Regions from separate parts of the Sphingobacterium sp. BIGb0116 genome, predicted to be linked through region 2. Evidence: riboswitches for the same ligand, from Rfam matches in the RefSeq annotation. Region 2 holds a riboswitch; each other region holds the start of a gene.
What was found. A riboswitch is a leader RNA that binds a small molecule or an ion and turns the genes downstream of it on or off. The one in region 2 is predicted to bind S-adenosylmethionine.
Positions count from the first base shown of each region.

Region 1: linked by a shared signal. The riboswitch ahead of M2419_RS01015 (O-acetylhomoserine aminocarboxypropyltransferase/cysteine synthase family protein) and the one ahead of M2419_RS04620 (5-oxoprolinase) in region 2 are both predicted to bind S-adenosylmethionine.
Region 3: linked by a shared signal. The riboswitch ahead of M2419_RS17535 (methylenetetrahydrofolate reductase) and the one ahead of M2419_RS04620 (5-oxoprolinase) in region 2 are both predicted to bind S-adenosylmethionine.

Region 1 is NZ_JANUDT010000001.1:209,520-215,475, forward strand. It holds gene M2419_RS01005 (TonB-dependent receptor) at 1-694, opposite strand, end outside; gene M2419_RS01010 (FUSC family membrane protein) at 1,038-3,065, shown strand; SAM riboswitch class I at 3,248-3,360, shown strand; gene M2419_RS01015 (O-acetylhomoserine aminocarboxypropyltransferase/cysteine synthase family protein) at 3,616-4,926, shown strand; gene metX (homoserine O-acetyltransferase) at 4,959-5,956, shown strand, end outside.
Region 2 is NZ_JANUDT010000001.1:1,096,119-1,102,074, reverse strand. It holds gene soxC (sulfite dehydrogenase) at 1-254, shown strand, start outside; gene M2419_RS04630 (epimerase) at 301-1,209, shown strand; gene M2419_RS04625 (YeiH family protein) at 1,258-2,514, shown strand; SAM-I-IV-variant riboswitch at 2,741-2,834, shown strand; gene M2419_RS04620 (5-oxoprolinase) at 2,869-3,132, shown strand; gene M2419_RS04615 (family 2A encapsulin nanocompartment shell protein) at 3,321-4,244, shown strand; gene M2419_RS04610 (family 2A encapsulin nanocompartment cargo protein cysteine desulfurase) at 4,268-5,956, shown strand, end outside.
Region 3 is NZ_JANUDT010000007.1:254,035-259,990, reverse strand. It holds gene M2419_RS17555 (exodeoxyribonuclease V subunit beta) at 1-471, opposite strand, end outside; gene M2419_RS17550 (30S ribosomal protein S16) at 831-1,352, shown strand; gene rimM (ribosome maturation factor RimM) at 1,472-1,996, shown strand; gene M2419_RS17540 (hypothetical protein) at 2,100-2,951, shown strand; SAM riboswitch class I at 3,170-3,272, shown strand; gene M2419_RS17535 (methylenetetrahydrofolate reductase) at 3,343-4,299, shown strand; gene M2419_RS17530 (DUF2723 domain-containing protein) at 4,547-5,956, shown strand, end outside.

The DNA of each region.
Region 1 (5,956 bases), 890 kb from region 2:
TATTAATAATTCCTGCATTCCCTGCTGCATCGTATTTTGCGGGTGGATTGGTGAGTACTTCGATCGATGCTATTGCATTGGAAGCTGTATTTTCCAATAATCGCGATACTTCATCTGCAGAAAGATAAGTAGGCTTACCATCAATCATGATAATCACATTACTTTTTCCACGTAGATTGATCTTTTTATTGTCTAAAGTTACCCCTGGAACCTTTTGCAGGAGTTCCAATGCGTTATTCCCTGTTGCCAAAATACTGTTTTCAACATTGAGGACAACTTTATCAAGGTGACTTTCAATCAATGGTTTCTTACCGATCACCTGTGCCTCACTCAGCACTTTACTTTCCACCTGTAAACGAATCGTATCCAGTACCTTGAGATCACCCGCACTCACGACCATTTCAGCAGAACGATAAATAGCATAACCCACCGTGGACACCTGTAGGCTGTACTTCCCTTCGGGTATCGCAGACAACACAATTTCTCCATTTTCGTTGGATAAAGTTCCTTTTAACAAGATATCATTGGGCTTACGAAACAATGAAATATTTGCAGCCACAATAGGCTGATTGTCTTGTCCAACAACGACTGTACGTAATTTTCCCCCGTCAGACTGTGCTGAAACGGGTCCGGCAATAGAAAACAGGAATAAAACAAGAGAAAATAAGAGCAATTTAATTTTTTGTGGTTTCATAATGTAATTTCTTAAGGCTATCGATTGGATAGTCAACTTCATAATAATGACAACAAACCTCGTGTATTCATTACACGTTGACTAGTAGAAATAGATAGATCGTCCGATTCACTCGGTAGACAACCAAATAACATCGGTAAACCATGTCATTCGCTGATCGATGCTAAAGCCGATAAAATCATCCCAGCTAATCTTGAATCTCCAAAAAGCACAGCGCAAGAAAAGCACATCGAATCAAAATAAAAATTCAAAAAATCAACAAAAATCAAAACAAATAAATTGTATACAAAAAATATTAAGCATAATATTTGTATTTTTGCATAGAAAATTAGTAAACTGATTAATGAGCACTGTATCATTGAAGAAAAGATTCTACCGTATTTATATCCTTATGATACGATTTATGCATGGCGAGCATTCTGGAGACGCATTACGTAATGTTTCCATCAGCATCTTGCCAAGTTTGGCGATCTACTTATTGGGAGCGCAAGCGAGCACGGCTATTGGAATCGGTGTCGGATCGTTGTTAACAACACTCACAGATCCTCCTGGAAACAGAAAAGATAAACTTTCTTCTGCTCTCGTATGTATTCCCACCTTCTTTGTTGCATCATTGTTTACAGCGATTGTATTTCCGTATCATTGGCCCTTGGTTATACTGCTAGCAGCGGCCGGTTTTATATGTACGTTATACGGTATTTTTGGGGCTCGCTATGCTGCAATTGGAAACATGACATTGATTCTCATGAGTTTTGTGATCGGAATGGCCCCGCAACACCCTTTTGCGGTTAGTTTACAGATTACAACAGGTTCCATTATATACTACTTTTTTAGCCTTTTACAAGCCTATATACAACCTTATCGCTCGCTAAAACATGCGATGGCCAATGGTTTTCATGGATTGTCCCAATTTCTATTGATACGATCACAGTCTTACGATCCCAATATTCCTTTGAATATAACGTACAGTCGCGTAGGCAAAATTCATGGCCTGATCAGCGAACAACAGGAACAAATCAGGTCTCTTCTTTTTCGAGAAAAAAAAATCATAAGTCAACAGTGGCATAAAAGCAATTATTGGCTCAGTCAGGTTTATGGGTTAATTGACCTTCATGAGTTAATTATTGCACTTGATCACGACTATGATGCGATTCGCAAAAATCTTGCAGACACGGGCAGCCTCCCTTTAATTCGTCACACAATCAAATTATTAGCTTTAGAAATTGATAGCTTTTCACAACCTAACAAGAGGTTTCGGTATGCGCATCAATTATATCACAATAACTTTAAAATTAATGCCCTCTTACAGGATTTAAAAGAAATTCAAGAACAGCAGACCGGTCAAGCAAAAAGTATATTATGTTCGATCATAAGCAACATCGAAGCAATTATTGAAGTACTCAACCGAATTCAGGTAGCTTTTTATCAAAATCAGGAAATTCAGGATAAGATTGACAGCAGTGAGTACCAGCAATTTATCAATCGACCTTTGCGCAATCTTGCTGATCTAAAAAGTAAACTCCATCTGAATAACCCGCTTTTTCGATTTGCCGTTCGGATGGCTCTTCTTTTTGGAACAGGCGCATTGATCGGTATTTTATTTTTGGATTTTAAATATACCTATTGGATCTTACTGACGATCGCTATTGTTGCCAGACCAGCATTTTCAATGACAAAAAAGCGTAATATAGAGCGTATTGTAGGCACATTCTCGGGTATAATAGTTGGTATATTCTGCTTAATTTCTATTCATTTTCTCCCAGCTCTCCTTACCATAGCTGCATTAGGTCTTTTCGGATTCTTTTTGTTCAACCGATCTAATTATATGGTCAGTGTCATCTTTATTACCTTGGGAATTGTGATTGCGCTCAATTTGTTCGAAGGCAATATCAATCTCATTTTAGGCAGCCGAATACTTTTCACACTCATTGGAGCATTCTTGGCTATAGCAGGTTATTTCTTGATACCTGTACGCCAAAGCACAGGCATGGTTCAGCTGGCAAAAGAGGTATCCCTTTACAACGAGCATTATTTCCAAACCATCAATAACCGTCTGTCGGACGAGAAACAAAGTTCTTTTGATATACGACTGGCTCGCAAAAAAGCGCAGACTGCCATGGCCCTGTTTTCAGACGCTATCAATCAAATGAAAAAAGAACCCGAGCATAAATGGATAGATTGGTCGCATATCCACCATTTTCAGGCACTCTCTTATCAGGTCAACTCCCATTTGGTGGGGCTTTCGTTATCGTTAAGCAAAAAGACGAATCGCCACCTAGCGTATGATATCCATAGTAGAATTGATGCACTTAAACCTCTTTTAACAGATTTAAATCAAATTGCGGAACGGATCAACTTAAAGAAATCATAATACCCGATTGACAGTTATTTATCCGGTTTCATCCGACGATATGCGATCCCGATCGGTATGTTATTCAAAATTCCTTTAACTAAAAAATAGCTTTTCTTTTGCTTTAATAAAAAAAGAGTTTATATTTGTGTCGTCTTCGAAAGAAGATTTCTAATCAACACCTCCCTTAATCAGTAGGTCTTGATTTATAAAGAAGTGGCGAGAGACTGGCTCAATGACCCACTGGCAACCTTCAATTTGTTTGAAAAGGTGCCAATTCCTGTCCAAAACAATATCGTTTTGGAGCATATAAATGACATAAGACAATGATTATTAAACTACTGAAGTCCATTAAAAATTCAGGTTCAACACAAGTGAACCACACGATAAGCGAAAGTGTAAGTCATCGTACAACTGTATTGATGCGAATGCGTATGCATATGCACTTCCATGCTTGTTAAAAATCATTTCCTTTTTCTTGGATAAAGATTTAACAGACCCTTCAACGAGGTGTGTATGCTTCTCTTTTTACTTAGCAATTTCTTTTTGAACCCTTAAAATCTGATATATTATGTCTTCAAACAAAAATTTAAAATTCGAAACTCTTCAGGTTCACGCTGGCCAAGTCGCTGATCCTACTACGGGATCTAGAGCAGTTCCTATATATCAAACAACATCTTTTGTATTTGAAAATGCCGAACACGGCGCAAACTTATTTGCATTAAAGCAGTTCGGCAATATCTATACACGGATTATGAATCCTACTACGGATGTTTTCGAACAACGTATTGCGGCACTGGAAGGTGGAGTCGCAGCTGTTGCTGTTGCATCTGGCCAGGCAGCACAGTTTATAGCTTTAAATAATATCTTGGAAAGTGGTGACAATTTTGTTGCCGGATCCAACTTATACGGCGGTACATTTAACCAGTTTAAAGTTTCTTTTAAACGCCTGGGCATCGAAGCTCGATTTGCAACGGACGCCGAGGCAGATAAAATTGAAGCCCTCATTGATGATAAAACAAAGGCCATCTATGTTGAAACAATTGGAAACCCAAGTTTCAATATTCCAGACTTTGAGAAAATTGCTGCCGTAGCAAAAAAATATGACTTACCATTAATCGTCGATAATACTTTTGGAGCTGGGGGTTATTTATTTAAACCTTTGGAGTACGGTGCGAATGTGGTTGTTGAATCGGCTACTAAATGGATCGGTGGACATGGCACAAGCATTGGCGGTGTCATCGTCGACGGCGGAAACTACAATTGGGGCAATGGAAAATACCCTCAATTTTCCGAACCATCTGAAGGCTATCATGGCTTAGTTTTTTCCGAAGTTTTCGGTGAAGGCGGACCGTTTGGAAATATTCAATTTGCCATTCGGGCACGTGTGGAAGGGCTTCGGGATTTCGGGCCAGCACTCTCCCCTTTCAATTCATTCTTATTATTACAAGGGCTTGAAACGCTGTCTTTACGGGTGCAACGCCATGTAGATAACACTTTAGAGGTAGCTAAATGGCTTGAGGCGCATCCACAGGTAGAAAAAGTAAACTATCCGGGCTTAAAAAGCTCTCCGAGCTTCGCTAACGCACAAAAATACCTTAAAAATGGCTATGGTGCGGTGCTTTCTTTCCAGCTCAAGGGTGACGCAGCACAGAAGGCCAATAGCTTTATCGACAGCTTAGAATTGATCAGTCACTTGGCCAATGTCGGTGATACGAAGTCATTGATTATCCATCCAGCAGCGACTACTCACCAACAATTGAGTGATGAAGATCAAGCCAATGCTGGAGTGTTCAAAGGTTTATTACGCCTTTCTGTAGGAATAGAACATATTGATGACATCAAAGCTGATTTACAACAAGCTTTTGATAAAATTAAATAATCAGATTTTTTCGGCTTAAACTTAAACGTAAAATGAGTAAGCATATTTATCTGCACCCGGAGCCTTTTGTATTTGAAAATGGAAGAGAGCTTACTGATTTACAAATCAGTTATGAAACATTTGGCAAACCCAACGCAGATCGCAGTAATGTGATCTGGGTTTGCCATGCACTTACGGCTAATGCAGATGTACTGGATTGGTGGTCCGGTCTTTTTGGAACAGGTGAATTATTTGATTCAAACGATTATTATATTATCTGCGCCAATGTCATAGGATCAGCATATAATAGCAGTAATCCGCTATCTGTAAACCCAGCTACTGGACAGCCTTACTACCTATCTTTTCCTGAATTTACAGTAAGGGATTTGGTCAATGCACATCAATTTCTTGCAGACCACCTGGATATCAAACAAATAGAGATCCTTATTGGCGGCTCATTGGGCGGTCAACAAGCATTGGAATGGGCCGTATCGCACAGTATAGCCATCAACCATCTAATCGTCGTTGGAACAAATGCCGTCCATTCACCATGGGGTATTGCATTCAATGAAAGTCAACGTCTTGCCATTACAACTGATCGAACCTTTTACGCCAATCATCCCGATGGCGGAGCTAAGGGTTTAAAAGTTGCACGCGCTATGGCACTGTTGTCTTACCGCAACTATACAACGTATGCCAACACACAAAAGGAGGATGATAACGAAAAACTCGATCATTATAAAGCATCCTCCTATCAAAACTATCAGGGTGAAAAATTGGTGAAACGCTATAATGCGTACAGCTATTACTTCCTAACCAAAGCAATGGACAGCCATAATTTAGGTCGGGGAAGACGATCTATCGAATCCGCTTTAGCGAGCATTGACTGTCCAACTTTAGTACTGAGCGTCAATACAGATTTGTTGTTTCCTCCACAAGAGCAACAATTCATCGCTCAACATGTTCCGAATGCCCACTATCAGGAGATTGAATCTACCTATGGCCACGATGGATTTTTGATCGAAACAAAAAAACTCACTAAAATCATCAG
Region 2 (5,956 bases):
CATGGAACGAAGCACATTTACAAGGGCCAGTATTGGAAAAAGCACATACCGCCTTTAAATTCATGTGGAATTGGGATGGAAAACCGACACGTGTCCTCAGTAAAGCAATTGATGAGACAGGGTATATACAGCCAACATACAATCAACTGGTCAAAGCGCGGGAATCGAAGTCTGGTTATCATTTCAATCCAGTTGTAGGATGGGATATTGAGAAAACAGGGGAGGTTTTCCTTGCTGATGTCGAGGGTATTTGATCTTCGCATTAAATTTAAACGACCATTTTAAAATCGATTTGAGGATATGAGAAAAGTTGTACTTGCTGGAGGGACCGGTCATCTTGGAACAGTGCTAAAGAAAAAGTTTTTGGAATCGGGGTGGGAAGTGTTGATTTTGTCCCGAAAACAGCCTGAGAAAGAAGATGGGGTAAGTTATCTGTTTTGGGACGGAGAGCATTTGGGTACATGGGTTCATGTACTGGAAAGTGCAGATACCGTGATAAACTTAAGCGGCGAAAGCATACGACGTCGATTTACGCGAAAAAATAGAGCAATTCTGACCGATTCACGGCTTTTACCGACGAATGCAATAGGAAAAGCAATAGCAGCTTGTGATAAACCCCCAAGGCTTTGGATAAACTTTTCTGGTATATCTCTTTTTTCTGGATTAAATGAACTGCAGGATGAGACAAGTACTGCGGTTGGAGAGGGGTATCTTGCTCAGCTCACCAAAAGATGGGAAGCTGCTTTTTCAGCATATGCCCTGCCTGAGACGCTTAAAGTGATACTTCGTGTCAGCCCTGTGTTGTCAAAACAGCAAGGTATGCTAGCTGAATTACATCCGCTGGCTAGAAGGGGATTGGGCGGTAAAATTTCTAACGGACGCCAATGTGTGAGTTGGATTCATGAGCGCGATCTTGTACGATTAGTGATGTGGATAATTGAGCAGACACAACCACGGTTTATTTATCATGCATGTAGCCCCCGTCCCGTTACCAATGCTACATTTATGAAAGCGCTCAGAGCGAGTTCGGGTGCATCTTTTGGCTTGCCTATACCTAGGGCAATTGCCCGTATCGGATCGTTCTTGAAAGCTGTAGATTCAAGTATTCTTCTCCAACCTGTTCCCGGGACAACCAGGTTCACCCTGGAAGATGGATTTGATTTCGACTTTGCGGAAATTGAATGCGCATTGAACGATTTAATAAAATAACAAGAATAAATTGTCAGTCAATTTAAAAAAACTTAACTATATAGTATTATGTCATCTTCCAAATCAAGAGCCATTATTAGCGAGGACTGGACAGTCGTCATCCTCGGATTAGCTCTAATTTTTTCAGCACTCTTTGGTATCATCGTACCTAGCCCAAGTTTTTCGTGGAATTCGGCGGCAGATCTTTCTGCAAAAGTCCTGTCTCCTGAGAATCTTTTGGCGATCGGCGTCCAATTTTTGTTGGTCTTTGTTACTGCTCTTGTTGGGGCCGTACTATTAAGAAAACCGTTAAAGTCACTTTTAGTCGTTTTTCCTTTCATCTTTGTATTAACGATACTCGCATTGGTTTTAGCTGGCAATAGTACGGTAAAGGAGTATAATCTGGAAGCTGTTATTTTTAGCATGGGTATTGGTTTGCTGATCAGCAACTTGTTCAAGCTGCCCTCCTGGTTCAAAGAAGCACTTTCTACAGAATTATATGTGAAAATTGGCTTAGTGCTATTAGGAACAACGGTTATATTTGGCGAGATATTAAAAGCTGGAACTTTAGGGCTTATTCAGGCTTTGGTCGTTGTATTGTCAGTGTGGTATTTTGCATTTTGGCTTTGTAGGAAATTGAAAGTGGATCAGGAAATGGCGTTGATGCTTTCGTCGGCTGTTTCAATTTGTGGTGTATCGGCGGCTATTGCTACATCTGGAGCCATTAAAGGAGATCCTAAAAAGCTATCTTATGTTGTTTCTCTTGTTTTGATTACTGCGATCCCCATGATGATTTTAATGCCTTACTTTGCAGCATGGATGGGCTTATCGCAAGAAGTTACCGGAGCCTGGCTGGGAGGGAGTATCGATACCACTGGAGCAGTCGTTGCTTCCGGTTCGCTGGTAGGTGAGGAAGCGTTAAAAATTAGTACTATAGTAAAATTTTCTCAAAATGTCTTACTTGGCATTGCCGCCTTTGCTATCAGTATTTATTGGACATATTCGCATTCCAAAAGTGCAGAAAATGCGGAGAAACCTACATTAAAAATTATTTGGGAGCGTTTTCCGAAATTTGTCCTGGGTTTTGTCTTTGCATCTTTGCTATTTTCTTTTGTAATTAACGCTGAGCAAATCAATAGTGTTAAAGCAGAATTAAAAAGTATACAAGGCTTGTGGTTTGCACTGGCTTTTACATCGATAGGTCTGGAAACGAATTTTAAAGAACTGTTTGTACATAATAATAAGAAGCCATTGTATGCATTTCTGATCGCACAGACTTTCAATATCATGCTCACATTGGTAATCGCCATACTGTTATTTAGGTAAATTTTAGTGCTACTTTTTTCCATGTTGTTGCATTCATGTTTCTCGGGTATTTCTTGTGGTCTATTGATTTTTATCTCAAAAATATTTCCGCACATAAATAATAACCCTTGATGCATACAACGGTTAACAGAATAGGAGGGATAGAACGAATAATTGACTCGGGGGAAGTAAATAAAACTTTTATTTTCAAAAAGATATGGATATTTAAATAAAATCTACTAACTTTATAGAGTATTCAGAATTGCATCGCGCGATACCAACCGAGTAGAATTACCACGGTGGTTAAATAATATGGGTTTCGGCCAAAAAAACTGAATACAATTTATAGTTTAACCCTTTAAATTTTTAAATTGTATGGCAACAACAAAAAGTCTTTATGAACACTTATCTGAAACGCTTATTCATTATTCGATTAACGAATTAATCCAATTTAATAATGATACGGTGTCGGGCCGGGGGTGGGGATCATCCAAAGCCATATTTCGGGCCGCTCTGTTAAGCACCCTTTCCAAAAAGGGTCTTGATCTATCAAGTATTGTTTCGAGAGAAGACGGTTTTACATCGGTAAAACAAGTTGCGGTGAGATTGGAGGACAATAGGCTTGTGCCGATTGCTTAAGAATTAAAGTACTTATTACGACCTTTCTAATTGATTTATTAAACTAAATAATGAGGGGCAGACTGAAAAGTCTGCTCTAAAATTAAGATAGACTTTCTATCCTTCTTTTAAAAAAGAGTCTACTATCGAATTTACACTCTTTTTCAGGTGTTCTTAATCTATTCCAAATTTCATTAAACTTTTACAATATGAGTGAAAAACCAACACAACAGACCGCCTTGGGCGATGTCGCTGCACGACACCTGGCAATTGCCACCAGAACCGTTCCACAACTTGAAAGTATCTCACCCCGATGGCTAGTACACTTATTGCAATGGACACCTGTGGAATCGGGCGTGTTTCGCTTAAACAAAGTTGTCGGCGAAGACAGTATCCAGGTAGACTGTTCCAGACGTGATGAGAGTGTTTTACCACATACATTTGTTGATTATGACGAAAGTCCACGGGAGTATAATTTAAACGCGGTCAATACACTGATAGACGTACATACGCGGGTTTCTGATCTCTACAGCAAGCCCTATAATCAGATCAGTGAGCAGTTACGTTTGGCAATTGAGAAAATTAAAGAAAGGCAGGAGAGTGAGCTCATCAACAATACTGATTACGGAATCTTGAGCAATGTCGCGTCCAAACAGATTATTAAGACCAGATCTGGAGCTCCTACACCCGATGACCTGGACGAATTGATCACAAAGGTATGGAAGCAGCCTGGATTTTTTCTGCTTCATCCCCTCACCATTGCGGCCTTTGGGCGCGAATGTACACGTCGTGGTGTCCCACCACCCACGGTGTCACTTTTCGGTTCACAGTTTTTAACCTGGCGCGGCATCCCATTGATTCCCAGTGATAAAGTGCCTATTGTAAATGGGAAGACCAAAATTCTGTTAATCCGCACAGGAGAAGCACGTCAGGGAGTAATCGGTCTTTATCAGCCTAACTTACCGGGTGAACAAACGCCGGGCCTATCCATCAAGTTTACTGGAATCAATGATAAAGCCATTGCCTCTTACCTGATATCTTTATATTGTTCACTGGTCATTCTCGTAGACGATGCTGTGGCTGTATTGGACGATGTTGACATCACACAATACCACAGCTACAATTATAAATAAATCATTCCTTAAAAAATTTTACTATGTCTCATTTAGATATTGATTTCGAAAGATTTCTAACGGAAGAAGCAAATAAGTATTTTAAGGCAGTTCCAACGGAAAACCTCGTATCTCGGGATCTTCCCCGACATGAAATCCATGCTGAAAAACCGGGCTCTAATCCTGAACTGAGAGAATTCCGGTTAGAAGATCCAGCGATCGGTTTTCATGATCCAAGTTTTCATAGGGGAAATGCTACTATCCCTGTAGCTGGGAATGGCAGGCAGCCAGGTATTTACAACCCAGTTCTTCCTCCTGCTACGGGTGTTGATATAGAACCACAGGTCAATAAATTACCCTTTGCAGAAACGCATGAAAAGCCACTTGACACACTAAGAGGAGCATTGCAGCAATTAAGTGGTTTTAAACATACTGCCCAGATACCACTGGCCGATAGTGCCAATTCATTCTATTTCATAAAGTCGGGGGCTGCCTTTGAAAATACGTCTTCCTTGCCTTTCGATACGTTGAAACCCCGTTTTGACGTTCAGTCAATTCGTCGCGACTTTCCTATTCTGCAAGAAACTGTGGGTGGAAGGCCACTTGTTTGGCTGGACAATGCCGCGACGACTCAAAAACCACAAGTGGTTATCGATAGGATATCGCGCTTTTATAAGACTGAAAATTCCAATATACACCGTGCTGCACATGAACTTGCTGCACGTGCTACAGATGCGTACGAAGAATCGCGAAATGTCATTAAAAACTTTCTAAATGCAAGTTCACCCAATGAAATTATATTTACGCGTGGCACGACCGAATCTATCAACCTTGTTGCCAATAGTTGGGGAGACCAGCATTTAGGCCCAGATGATGAGATTATAATTAGCTATCTGGAACATCATGCCAATATAGTTCCCTGGCAGCAATTGAGTCAAAAGAAAGGTTTTAAGATCCGGGTAATCCCTGTTGATGAGCAGGGAAATTTGCTTTTTGATGAGTATAGCAAACTGCTCAGTTCCCGGACGAAATTAGTCTCTTTTACTCATGTCAGTAATGCACTGGGTACAATAACACCGGCAAAAGCCATTATTGATTCGGCACATCGTGTAGGGGCCAAAGTACTGTTGGACGGGGCTCAGTCGGTCTCCCATATCGCGATAGATCTCCAATACCTAAATCCCGATTTCTTTGTGTTTTCTGGACATAAAATATTTGGCCCGACAGGAATCGGCGTGCTCTATGGCAAAGAAGACATCCTAAACAATACCCAGCCTTACCAAAGTGGAGGAAACATGATCCGAGATGTCTCTTTTGAAAAAACAGAATTTCATGCTGTGCCCAATCGTTTTGAAGCCGGTACTGGCAATATTGCCGATGCTGTTGGCCTGGGGGCTGCAATCCGATATGTGCAGGCTATCGGCATTGATAACATCTATCACTACGAGCATGATCTATTGGATTATGCGACCCGGTCGTTGAAACAGATCGCCGGGGTTACTTTGATCGGTACAGCGACAGAAAAAACCAGTGTACTTTCCTTTACCCTTTCAGGATACAGCAACAGCGAAGTCGGTCAGGCATTGAATGAAGTCGGTATAGCCGTTCGGACAGGTCATCACTGTGCACAGCCAATCCTGAGGAGACTGGGGTATGACTCGTCGGTAAGACCCTCCCTTGCCTTCTACAATACACATCAGGAGATCGATCTCCTCGCGTTGACGGTGGAGAGA
Region 3 (5,956 bases), on a different contig from region 2:
CAGCAATTGATTAAGCATGACTGTAAGGTCATTTTTCACTTTATTGACATTCATTTCAATCTTATAAGCAGCATCAAGATTGAGTTCATAGGTAAATGCGCGAATGACTTTTTGGGAAAAACCATCAATTGTACTTATGGTAAAATGACTGTAGTCGTGTAGGATACGTCGATAAACCCGAAAAGCTTTCTCTTGTACCAGATGCGGATTCCAATCTGGCTGCTGCTGGAGTAAAAGCTTTCTGAAATCTTCAATTTTAGGGGTACGATTGCCTGTTGCCAAGCCATGGAGCACCGAGAGGATGCGTTCCTTCATCTCGGCGGTTGCCTTATTGGTGAATGTCACCGCCAAAATCTCCTTATAGCTATTCTCGTTGGAGAGTAGGAGTGTGAGATAGTGTAAAGTCAAGCTAAAGGTTTTTCCCGAACCGGCTGAAGCTTTTAGTATTTTTAATGGCGCAACAGATTTCATAGAATGAAGGTAGAAAGTAAAAAGTGAATTGGCAAAAATGTCGATGACTATTTCGAAGGTACTGTACCCAAACCGTTCATCCTGTTTACATTTGGTAAAGATGTCCTTTTGAATAAAGGAGCTGTTTAGTGCCTTGATTTTTGAAAAGTTCGTTGTAGATGCTGTATGGAAGCAAGAAAAGACGAAGGTCTAAGGGGTAGGTGTTACGCTTGAAAGAGCTTGTTGAAAACAGCTAACCCTGTCGTTTTCAGTGAAGTTTTATTAAATTATAATGATGATTAAAAAAAAATAACTATCTTTGCATCCCCTCTAGTATGAAGCTCGGGGGATATGTTGAATACATAAAATAAAATTAAAGAATGGCAACTAAAATCAGATTGCAAAGACACGGTAAAAAAGGACGTCCTTTTTACCACGTAGTCGTAGCGGATTCTCGCGCTCCACGTGACGGTAAATTCATCGAACGTATTGGTTCTTACAACCCAAACACAAATCCAGCAACTATCGTTTTGGATTTTGAAAAAGCTTTGGATTGGATGAATAAAGGTGCTCAACCAACTGACACTGCTCGCGCTATCCTTTCTTACAAAGGTGTTCTTTACAAAAAACACTTGCAAGGTGGTGTGAAAAAAGGTGCTTTTGATGAAGCTGCTGCTGAAGCTAAATTTACAGCTTGGACTGAAGCTAATGATGCAAGAATCACTGGTAAAAAAGATGGTTTAGCACAAACTAAAGCTGAAACTAGAAAAGCTGCTTTAGCTGCTGAAGCTAAGAAAAAAGAAGAAAAAGCTGCTGCTGTAGCTGCTAAAAATGCTCCTGTAGCGGAAGAAACTGCTGCTGAGGAGACTGAAGCTCCTGCATCAGAAGAAACTGAAGGTTAATTCTTTCATAAAGTATTCGAGAAAGCCGACTCAATCTTGAGCCGGCTTTTTTTGAAACAGCCAATAGGCTAATGGTTTGCCAAATCATGTCTCACAGCTAATCGCTAAATACGAAATATATGACTATTGATCAAAGCTTTTACATCGGTTACATCAGTAAAACAAGAGGTCTTAAAGGAGAAGTACAACTGTTTTTTGAATTCGAGGAATACGAGAGTTTGAATATCGATGTTGTCTTTGTGGAAGTGAACAAAAAGCTTGTTCCTTATTTTGTTGATACCATTAAATTTCAAAAAAATAGTACAGCGTATGTGACATTTGAGGATGTGGATCATATCGATAAGGCTCAAGTACTTGTCCGTAAAAAGCTATATCTTTCCAATGATAAGATGCCCGAGCGCGATCCAGATGATTTTAGATATACTGATTTAATCGGTTTTTTAGTGATTGATGAAAACCATGGTGAACTGGGGCAAATAACAGATGTCCAGGAATTTCCACAACAATTTGTCGCCTCGGTAAATATGGACGGTAAAGAACTGATGTTCCCGTTGTCTGATGATTTGATCTTAGGAATCGATGGCGAAGAGGAGATCATTGAAGTTGAATTGCCAGAAGGCTTGGTGGATCTTTATAAAGAATAAGCATATCCCCGAGCTTATTCAAATAAATAGCAGTATACGAACTATTGCAGTAATTTCTTATCTTGGTCTGTATATTATTACTGGCCATAATTATTGATTGATTTTGAAACCGTTATTACTGCTGCTATTCGTATTCTCGTTGTCTTCTTGTGCTTTCTTTGGGAAGAAAAAGGACTTTCCTGAAGGCAATTACCAAATGATATTGGGCTATTCAAATGAAGAGTATCATAAAGTAAAAAGAGAATCACCCCAAAATGTCGAGGCAGATACCTATGGTAATGATCCTACGATATATCGGTCCTTTCTCTCTCTCCATGATAAAGACAAGTTTGTCATGGCGATCGATGATATCTTACTCTTCGGTAAGTATAGATTCAACGGCGATCGATTAGAATTGACCGATGAGAAAAAAGGTAGCCTCGCATTAGATATTATTAAGGTAAAAAGCGATTTTGTTCAGCTGAGAGGTGATTTTTCACAGTTTAGCTCAGCACGTATACCCACTAGCGAAAGACTTTATATCAACTTTGCGTTAGATAAAACCCCTATCCGGGAGACCCCCAGCAAATTTGATAGCCAAGTGAATCTATGGCGAAATGCCCCTGTAAAATCAGAAAGTGAAAAGGAGATAAAAGCTAGGGCATTGAATTTTGTAGATTATTCTATCGCTTATTTCCAACACATATCAAGTTCTGGTACACATCACGATTATCGAATGGATGGTGTTGAATCACCCATTATTTATGCTGAGAATGGCATTGTGCTCAAGGCATGGGCAGATGTTCCCGATTCTTGGAAGGAATTATTTTACAACGAAAAAAATGCATTAGTCGCCTATCAATATTTATTTGATGGTTTTAAATTTGGATCGAAAGAGGAGTACCATGTTACAGGACTCTTATTGATCACATTTTATCTCAAAAATCTACGGAATTCCCTGGCAGCGAATCTTTAGCCAATCCTGTTGTGGCATAGTCAATATCTTCGCTGTCGATGATCCTCGATCGTTAATTTTATCTGTTTTTTTAAGTCTTTTACTTTTGGTGGAGCGTAAATTCCTGTTGTTGACTGGGAATAAACCTGAAGCCGCATTTATTGCAGTCTTTTTGCCGCTATTTTTGCCTTTTCGAAAAAATATTTTTGTCTTTTGATTTTTTAAAACGATATTAGCAACGCTTATAGAGAAAGGCCGAGGGACTAGACCCGTTGAAGCCTTAGCAACCTGTATTGTTCAAGGTGCTAAATTCTACCCTACTCCATGTGGGAAAGATAAGTTACATGTAGATAAACGATTCCTCGACTTGTGCGTTTCGATGTAAGCCAACCAAACTAAAAACAGTTTTTTAATGAAGATTATCGATCATATCCAGAATGCCAAAGGAAAAACATTGTTTTCTTTTGAGCTATTGCCACCGGCAAAAGGGCAGGGCATCCAAAGTATTTTTAAAACCATGGATGAACTGATGGAGTTTAAACCTCCTTTTATCGACGTAACCTACCATCGGGAAGATTATATCTATAAAGAGCATGCGAGTGGATTACTGGAACGCGTTTCCTATCGTAAACGTCCTGGGACAGTGGCGATATGTGCTGCAATCATGAATAAATATAAAGTAGATGCGGTGCCCCATTTGATATGTGGTGGTTTTACAAAAGAGGAAACTGAAAATGCCCTGATCGATTTGAACTTCCTGGGGATAGATAACGTCTTGGTATTGCGGGGAGATGCACGTAAAGGCGATGCCGATTTCATACCGAGCGATGGTGGACATGCTTTTGCAACAGACCTATTGGAACAGGTAACTGATATGAATAAAGGAAAGTATTTGCATGAAGACATTATCACATCGGAAAAGACTGATTTTTGCATCGGAGTAGCGGGATATCCCGAAAAGCATTTTGAATCGCCAAATTTCAATACTGATTTTAAATATCTGAAACAAAAAGTCGATATGGGAGCAGAGTTTATTGTGACTCAGATGTTCTTTAATGTTGAAAAATACAAAGAGTTTGTAACAAAATGTAGAGACAATGGAATCCATGTGCCTATTATTCCAGGATTAAAACCATTGACAACGAAAAAGCAGTTGGTGACCTTACCAAGGATATTTCATTTAGATATTCCGGAGGAACTGAGCGATGCTGTTTCAGCATGTAAAACGAATGCCGACGTCAGACAAGTCGGTGAGGAGTGGTTGGTGCAACAATGTCAGGAGCTGATTAAATTTGGCGCTCCGGTATTACATTTCTATACGATGAGTAATCCTGGTCCAACAAAGAAAATTGTTGAAAAACTAGCCTAACTCATAAAAATAATACGAAAAGGGAGCCAATAAGCTTCCTTTTTTTATTGTAATATTAGTTGTGAAAGCCCGAAATAAGTCCATAATTTCGATAGTGTGGTTTAGGTCGGTCTCTATATTCAGGGTTGAGTAGCCTGTTTATAGTCAGATACTTGTGTTAAATAGTGTTAATTAACTTATTGGAGTCAGGATAACTTTTTAACTTAAAGTGCTAAAAAGGATTTTAACAATAGACCAAATTGACCTTATGAAGTACACTAGATTAAATTCTCTACTCGGCTTTGCTTGCGGACTAATTGCTACATGTGTATATATCGCCACCGTTGAAAAGACGGTAAGCTGGTGGGATTGTGGTGAATTTATTGCCTGTGCCTACAAGCTAGAAGTGGCACACCAACCGGGAGCACCATTATTTCTTCTTATTCAGAATATATTTTCCAACCTGGCTTTTGGTAATGCAGGTAAAATTGCCTATTGGATGAATATTGGATCCGCAATCTGCAGTGGGCTTACTGTTACATTTTTATTCTGGACGATAACAGCAATTGCCAAAAGGATACTCAACAGGCAAGAGAAAGTTCAATTATCGAATTATTTCCAAATTTTTGCTGCGGGTTTAGTTGGTGCAATGGCTTTCTGCTTCAGTGATTCATTCTGGTATTCGGCTGTTGAATCTGAGGTATATGCGATGTCTTCATTGTGTACAGCGATTGTTTTTTGGGCAATTTTAAAGTGGGAAGTGCGTGCAGATGAAGAAGGTAGCGATCGTTGGCTGGTTTTTATTGCTTTTGTTATGGGCCTTTCAATCGGAGTGCACCTATTAAATCTGTTGGCAATCCCGGCTATAGCGATGGTTGTCTATTTCAGAAGAGCAGGACAGGTTAATGCGAAAGGTACAGTAAAAGCTTTCCTGGTAGGAGTGCTGATCTTGGGGGCCGTTTTGTGGGGAATTATTCAATGGTTGGTCGGTCTAGCTGCTAAAGTGGATCTCTTATTTGTAAACTCGCTAGGTTTGGGCTTTGGCTCAGGCATCTTCTTCATGTGTCTGCTGTTGGGGGGCTTCCTCATTTATGGCCTATATTATTCTTATAAAAAGCAGCAATATACACTCCATACCGGACTACTGGTCTTTTGTTTTATTCTATTTGGGTATAGCTCCTATACCATGGTTTTGATCCGTGGAAAAGCGAATCCCTCGTTAAACAATAATGCGCCAGACAATGTGTTTTCTTTTTTGGGTTATCTGAGCCGGGAGCAATATATCCGGGAACCTTTACTCAAAGGACCCAATTATGATTCACAGGTCGTTGGTGTCGAGAGTAAAACCGGTTATCGCAAAGATGAATCAGGTTATATTCCTTTTAGTCAGGTCGATAAGTATACGTTTGATAAGGAAACTTTCTTTCCCCGCATATATAGTCAAGATGGAGCCCATCAAGCTTATTATAGGAGTTACCTCAATTTGAAGGAGGGGCAGCAGCCACAATTCTCTGATAATTTTAAGTTCTTTTTTAATTTTCAACTGGGCGATATGTATACCCGATATTTCTTGTGGAATTTTGTCGGTAGACAGAATGACAGGCAGGGGTATGGGACCTATAGTGACGGCAACTGGTTGTCGGGGATTAAACCATTGGATAATTGGCGTTTGGGGGGG